Linked DNA regions of Polyangium spumosum. The protein of the gene in region 1 binds, or shares a complex with, the protein of each later gene. Links are inferred from orthologs where the notes say so. Each region holds a gene or a part of one and is shown on either strand. Other genes may lie near its edges. The genes, in order: GF068_RS06095 and uvrB.

Evidence for each region.
Region 2: the proteins of GF068_RS06095 (region 1) and uvrB are in contact, whole or in part, in a crystal structure (PDB 7EGT), measured with the Thermus thermophilus proteins. The link is inferred for Polyangium spumosum from one-to-one orthologs. Residues at the interface, in WP_096412145.1 of Thermus thermophilus: His654, Arg656, Phe657, Gln666, Asp668, Glu669, Lys680, Arg681, Leu682, Ser683, Lys685, Tyr686, Ala687; in WP_096411307.1 of Thermus thermophilus: Glu23, Leu25, Arg26, Asp27, Gly28, Glu29, Arg30, Phe31, Arg55, Glu326, Asp327, Phe328, Glu379, Ser382, Gln383, His398, Gly400, Arg401.

What each region holds. Positions count from the first base shown.
Region 1 is NZ_WJIE01000001.1:1,486,351-1,489,640, reverse strand. What follows is about bases 303-3,282. They hold GF068_RS06095 (ATP-dependent helicase), read left to right. Parts: upstream 303-621; coding sequence 622-2,943; downstream 2,944-3,282. Other genes in these bases: gpmA (2,3-diphosphoglycerate-dependent phosphoglycerate mutase), read right to left, coding at 3,004-3,282; GF068_RS06100 (D-alanine--D-alanine ligase family protein), read right to left, coding at 303-465. Outside these bases: more of GF068_RS06100, read right to left, coding at 1-302; more of gpmA, read right to left, coding at 3,283-3,290. UniProt on the Escherichia coli protein: A helicase with DNA-dependent ATPase activity. Unwinds DNA duplexes with 3'-5' polarity. Translocates on single-stranded DNA with 3'-5' polarity. Initiates unwinding more efficiently from a nicked substrate than double-stranded DNA.
Region 2 is NZ_WJIE01000003.1:921,648-924,920, reverse strand. What follows is about bases 27-2,989. They hold uvrB (excinuclease ABC subunit UvrB), read right to left. Parts: upstream 2,608-2,989; coding sequence 445-2,607; downstream 27-444. Other genes in these bases: GF068_RS13865 (TIGR03960 family B12-binding radical SAM protein), read left to right, coding at 2,742-2,989; GF068_RS13875 (DUF309 domain-containing protein), read left to right, coding at 27-411. In the rest of the region: more of GF068_RS13875, read left to right, coding at 1-26; more of GF068_RS13865, read left to right, coding at 2,990-3,273. UniProt on the Escherichia coli protein: The UvrABC repair system catalyzes the recognition and processing of DNA lesions. A damage recognition complex composed of 2 UvrA and 2 UvrB subunits scans DNA for abnormalities.

The DNA.
Region 1 (3,290 bases):
GATGCCCTTCGACGAGCCCTCGAAGTTCGGCTTCACGATCACCGGGAACGTGACGTCGTCGAGCGCGCCGCTCTCGATCGCCACGCGCGTCACGAGCCGCGCGCGGGGCGTGGGGACGCCGTAGCTCGCGAGCGTGCGCTTCGTGAGCGCCTTGTCGAGCGTGAGGCAGAGCGTGTACGCGTCCGAGCCCGTGTAGGGGAAGCCGAGCTCGTCGAAGAGCGCGGGGTAAAACGCCTCGCGTGTCTTGCCCTTGTGTCCCTCGGCCATGTTGAACACGAGGTCGGGCGAGATCGCTTCGAGGCGCGCGATGACGCGCGAGGCGGGGCCCGAGACCTCGACGCGCTCGACCTCGTGGCCTGCGCGCGAGAGGGCGTCCTCGATCGCGTCGATGGTCTCTGGGGGGTCGAACTCCGCCTCCTCGGGGGAGCCCGTGATCTTGAAGTTGTAGATGAGCGCGATGCGCATCGGTTCGTTGGAATGGAGGGTGCCGAAGGAGAGGGCGGGTGTCGCGGGTTTTTCGCTGAAAAATCGGCTACGGCGGGAGCCTCATGCGAGCGGGCGGCCGCTGCGTCAAGCGTCAGGGACTCCCCTCACGGGGAGCCACGTGCTACGGCCCCCTCCGTGACGGATCTGGTGGCCTTTCCTCCGCCTGCTTTCCCCGAGCCGGCGGATGAGCTCGGGTTGAACGAGCCCCAGGCGCGGGCGGTGGCCCACGTCGAGGGCCCGCTCGTCGTGTTCGCGGGCGCGGGCAGCGGCAAGACGCGCGTCATCACGTATCGGATCGCGAACCTGCTCGCCGGGCACCGCGTCCCTCCGTACCGCGTGCTCGCCGTGACCTTCACGAACAAGGCGGCGGGCGAGATGCGCCGCCGCATCGCGAGCCTCGCGGGCGACGAGATCGCCAAGGAGCTCTGCATCGGCACGTTCCACGCGACCTGCGCGCGCCTGCTCCGGCGCTTCCACGACGCGGCCGGCCTCGAGCGGAATTTCGTCATCTACGACGACTCCGATCAGCGCGCCGTCGTCGCGCGGGTGCTGAAGGAGCTCTCGCTCGACGACAAGCGGTATCCGCCGCGGCAGGTCCTCTCGCGGATCCACAAGGAGAAGCAGGAGGGCCGCGGCCCCGCCGACTTCGAGCCGCAGGGCTTCTTCGACGACGCGATCCTGAAGGTCTACGAGGGCTACGAGCGCTACCTCCGCAAGGCCAACGCCGTCGACTTCGACGACCTCATCCTCTCGGTGCTGCGCATCGCCGAGGACCCGAAGAGCCTCCCCGGCGAGGATCTTCGCGCGCGTTTCCGGCACGTGCTCGTCGACGAGTTCCAGGACGTCAACCAGGTCCAGTATCGCCTCGTGCGCGCGCTCGCCGCGAGCCGCAACCTCTGCGTGGTCGGCGACGACGATCAGAGCATCTACCGCTGGCGCGGCGCCGACGTGCGTATCGTCCGGAACTTCCGCCGCGACTTCCCCGACGCCGCCATCGTCAAGCTCGAGCAGAACTACAGGTCCTCGGGCAACATCGTCCGGGCCGCGCTCGGCGTGATCAAGCCGGCGAAGGATCGCGAGCCGAAGGAGCTCTGGACCGCGCGGGACGGCGGCGAGCCCGTCGTCGTCGTCGCCGCGCAGAACGAGCACGACGAGGCCGCGTGGGTGGCCGAGCGCGTCCGCGAGGCCCAGGCGCGCGGCGTGCCGCTCGGCGAGGTGGCGATCTTCTACCGCGTGCACGCCCAGTCGCGCGTGCTCGAAGAGGTCCTGCGCGCCGAGCGGATCCCCTACCAGATCGTCGGCGGCATGCGCTTCTTCGAGCGGGCCGAGGTGAAGGATCTGCTCTCGTACCTGCGCATCCTCGATAACCCGAAGAGCGACGTCGACCTCGAGCGCATCATCAACGTCCCGGCGCGCAAGATCGGCCAGGCCACGCTCGATCGGCTCACGCAGGTGGCGAACGCCCTCAACGTGCCGCTCTACGAGGCGCTCGTGCCGCTCGTCGAGCGCGGCGGCCTCGGCACGGCCGCGAAGAAGAGCCTGCTCGCCTTCCGCGATCTCATCGAGAGCCTGCGCGAAAAGGCCGCCTCCGCGCCGCCGAGTGATCTCGCGCGTGAGGTCCTCGCGCGCACGGGGTATGCGCGTATGCTCGACGAGGACGACAGCGCCGAGAGCGACGCGCGCAAGCAGAACCTGCAGGAGCTCATCGGCTCCATCCTCGATTACGAGGCCGAGGCGGCCGCGGCGGGGCAGGTCGGCACGCTCTCCGGTTACCTCGAGCGGGTCACGCTCTCGAGCGACATCGACGCGCTCGAGGACGCGCCGCGCGTCTCCATGATGACCGTGCACGCGGCCAAGGGGCTCGAGTTCGACACGGTCTTCATCACGGGCATGGAGGACGAGATCTTCCCCTTCAAGGGCCCGGATCCCAAGCGCAACGAGGACATCGAGGAGGAGCGCCGCCTCGCCTACGTCGCCGTCACGCGGGCGAGAGAGCGCCTCTTCGTCACGCACGCGGCGCGGCGTATGATCTTCGGCAACACGCGCTTCGGCGTGCCGAGCCGCTTCATCGCCGATTTCCCGACCGCGGCCGTGAAGGGCCTCATGACGGCCGCGGCCTCGAGCGAGCGGTCGTTCCGCGACGGGTACCGCGACCGCGACGAACCTGCGCGGCCGCGTGGGCCCTGGGTGCATCCGATGGATCGCGAGAAGACGTCCGCGCGCTCCTTCGCCTCGCCTTCGGCTTCCGTGCCTGCGCGCGCGCCGGGCGAGCGGTACATCGAGCGCGAGCCGGGCGAGGGCGCGGGTGGCCTCGCGCGTGGGGCGCGGGTCATGCACGAGAAGTTCGGCGTCGGCGCCATCGTCGACGTCGACCCCGGCGACGACCCGATCGCCACGGTCAAGTTCTCCGGCTGGGGGGTCAAACGCATCAAGGCGCGGTTCTTGCGGACCGAATGATGCGTGAAACGCGTGGTCATTGTATTGCGATGCGGCGCTGCATCGCAATGCAATGGCGCCTCACTTCCCCTTGAGCTGATTCGCGACGGCCTGGGCCTTCGCCTTCGCCGCCTCCTCGTCGCCGAGGTACCGGCGTGAGATCGGCTTCAGGTTCGCGTCGAGCTCGTAGAGGAGCGGCACGCCCGTGGGGATGTTCAGCTCGACGATCTCCTGGTCCGAGATGCCGTCGAGGTGCTTCACCAGCGCGCGCAGGCTGTTTCCGTGCGCGGTGATGATCACGCGTTTGCCGCTCCGGATCGCCGGCGCGATGTCCGACGCCCAGAACGGGAGGAACCGCGCCACCGTGT
Region 2 (3,273 bases), on another replicon or contig:
CTCGAGCCACGCGTGTCACCGCCGTCGAAAGACCCGGAGACGCTCTTCCAGAACGGCCTCGACGCCTACCGCGCCGGACGTTTCTACGACGCGCACGAGCTCTGGGAGGACTACCGCCGCACCCGGCCGGAGTCGGACCCGTCCCGCGAGCTCGTCAAGGGCCTCGTCCTGGTCGCCACGGCCATGCACAAGCTGCATCGCGCCAAGAGCCCAGGCGGTGCAGCGCAGCTCCTCGAGCTCGCCCTCGATCAGCTACGCGACACGCCCGAAGGCACGCTGGGCCTCGAGGTCGGCGCCCTCGTCGAGGAGGTCTCGCGCGTGCACCACGAGGTCGAGGAGCTCGAAGCGAAGGGCGCCGACAGCAGCCCGACCCCGCAGAGCTACATCCCCAAGATCAAGCGCGTGGAGTGAACGCGTGAGGGCGAGCGAGAGGCCCGCCGCCGCTCAGCGGTAGCGGCCTCGGCCTGTGCTCGCCCCGCCACGCGCGCCCGCCTTCTTCGCGCCGCCGCCGCTCGAAGCGCTCGAAGCCTTCGCCCCGTTGCCCTTGGCCTTCGGTCGAGGTTTGGCCTTCGTCGCGGGAGGCGCGACCTCCTCGCCCGACTCCGCGAGCTCTCCCTTGAGCACGCGGAGCTGATCCCGGAGGCGCGCAGCCTTCTCGAACTCGAGGTTCTCGGCAGCGGCGAACATCTCGAGGCGCAGCGCCTCGATGCGCTCGGCGAGATCGGCGCCGGTGGGAGCCGCGTCCTTGCCCCCGGGGCCCGCGCCCTTCGCGCTGCCCTTGGGGACCGCGTAGTAGTCACGCGCGCCGGAGGTCGGCGAGAGATCGAGGATCGCCTTCGTGACCGTCGCGGGCGTGATGCCGTGCTTGACGTTGTACGCCGTCTGCACGGCGCGACGGCGGTCCGTCTCCTGGATGGCGTAGCGCATCGCGACCGTCTCGCGATCGGCGTACATGATGACCTCGCCGCGGACGTTACGCGCCGCGCGGCCGATCGTCTGGATCAGCGAGCGCGGGCTGCGGAGGAAGCCCTCCTTGTCGGCGTCGAGGATCGCCACGAGCGAGACCTCGGGCAGGTCGAGGCCCTCGCGCAGGAGGTTGATGCCGACGAGCACGTCGAACTCGCCGCGCCGCAGATCGCGGAGGATCTCCACGCGCTCGAGCGTGTCGATGTCCGAGTGCAGGTAACGGACCCGCACGCCGAGCTCCGTGTAGTACTCGGTGAGATCCTCGGCCATGCGCTTGGTCAAGGTGGTGACGAGGACACGCTCGTTGCACGAGACGCGCTCGCGGATGCGCTCGAGCAGATCGTCGACCTGGCCGGCGACGGGGCGGACCGTGATCTGCGGATCGGTGAGGCCCGTCGGGCGGATGATCTGCTCGACGACGACGCCGCCGGTCTTCTCGATCTCGTAGTCGCCGGGCGTGGCGCTGACGAAGAGGACGTTGTGGTAGTGCCCCTCGAACTCGTCGAACTTGAGGGGACGGTTGTCGAGCGCGCTCGGCAAGCGGAAGCCGTACTCGACGAGGGTCTCCTTGCGCGCGCGGTCGCCGCGGTACATCGCCGAGCACTGCGGGATCGTCTGGTGCGACTCGTCGATGATGAGGAGGAAGTCCTTCGGGAAGTAGTCGATCAAGGTGGGCGGAGGCTCGCCAGGCTTCCGGCCCGAGAGATGGCGCGAGTAGTTCTCGATGCCGTTGCAGAAGCCCATCTGCTCGAGCATCTCGAGGTCGTACATCGTGCGCTGCTCGATGCGCTGCTTCTCCAGGAAGCGGCCGGCCTTGTCGTAGAAGTCGAGCCGATCGCGGAGCTCCTCGCGGATGGAGGCGATGGCGCTGCGGAGCTGCTGCTGCTCGGTGACGTAGTGCGAGCCGGGGTAGATCGCGATGCGGTCGAGCGTGCCGAGCACCTTGCCGCGAACGGGGTCGACCTCCTTGATGGCCTCGATCTCGTCGCCGAAGAACTCGACGCGGATGGCGACGGTCTCCTCGTACGCGGGGAAGATCTCCACGACGTCGCCGCGCACGCGGAAGGTGCCGCGGTGGAAGTCGATGTCGTTGCGATCGTACTGGATGTCGACGAGCCGGCGGAGGAGCTCGTCACGGCGGAGCTCCTGGCCACGCTCCATCTTGATGAGCAGGCCGTGGTAGCTCTCGGCCGAGCCGATGCCGTAGATGCAGCTCACGGAGGCGACGATGAGCACGTCCGGCCGGGACAGGAGCGCGTGCGTGGCGGCGTGGCGCATCCGGTCGATGGCGTCGTTGATGATGGCGTCCTTCTCGATGAAGGTGTCGCTCGAAGGGACGTACGCCTCGGGCTGGTAGTAGTCGTAGTAGCTGACGAAGTAGTGGACGGCGTTGTTCGGGAAGAGCTCGCGCATCTCGCCGTAGAGCTGGGCCGCGAGCGTCTTGTTCGGGGCGAGGACGAGCGTCGGGCGCTGGAGGCGCTCGATGACCTTGGCCGCCGTGAACGTCTTGCCGCTGCCCGTCACGCCGAGCAGGCACTGGAATTTCTCGGACCGGGCGAAAGCTCCGCTGATCTCCTCGATCGCGCGAGGTTGGTCGCCACACGGGGTGAAGCCTGAGACGAGCTCGAAACGCCTTGACACGAGGGCGAGCAACCTAGTCGCCACTTGCAGCCCGTGCAACCCGGCGTGCCCATGCGTGTGCTTCGGTGCGAGCGTTCCTTCTCGCTCGGGTCCTTGCGTGCTACCCGAGAGAACCCGCCCGCAAAGGTTTTCCCATGGCAGATGCCCCCGCGATTCTCGATGGCCACCCGTACGCAGATTTCCTCGACCGGGTGGAGAAGCCCGCGCGTTACACGGGCGGCGAGGTCGGCTCGGTCGTCAAGGACTGGTCGTCCGTGGAGGCGAAGGTCTGCCTCGCGTTCCCCGACGTCTACGACATCGGGATGAGCCACCTCGGCTTCAAGATCCTCTACAAGATCCTGAACGACGATCCGCGCACGCTCGCCGAGCGCTGCTACGCGCCGTGGAAGGACGTCGAGGCCGAGCTGCGCAGCCGGAACATCCCGCTCGTCTCCTTGGAGAACAAACGGAAGTTGCGAGACTTCGACGTGGTCGGGTTCTCGCTCCAGTTCGAGCTCACGTTCACGAACGTCCTGCTCATGCTGGACCTCGGCGGCGTGCCGCTGCGCTCGTCGGACCGCGGCGAGGACGATCCGCTGGTCATCGCAGGTGGGCCGGTGGCGACGCACCCGGAGGCTCTGAGCGCGTTCGTCGACGCGGTGGTGATCGGCGACGGCGAGGAGAAGG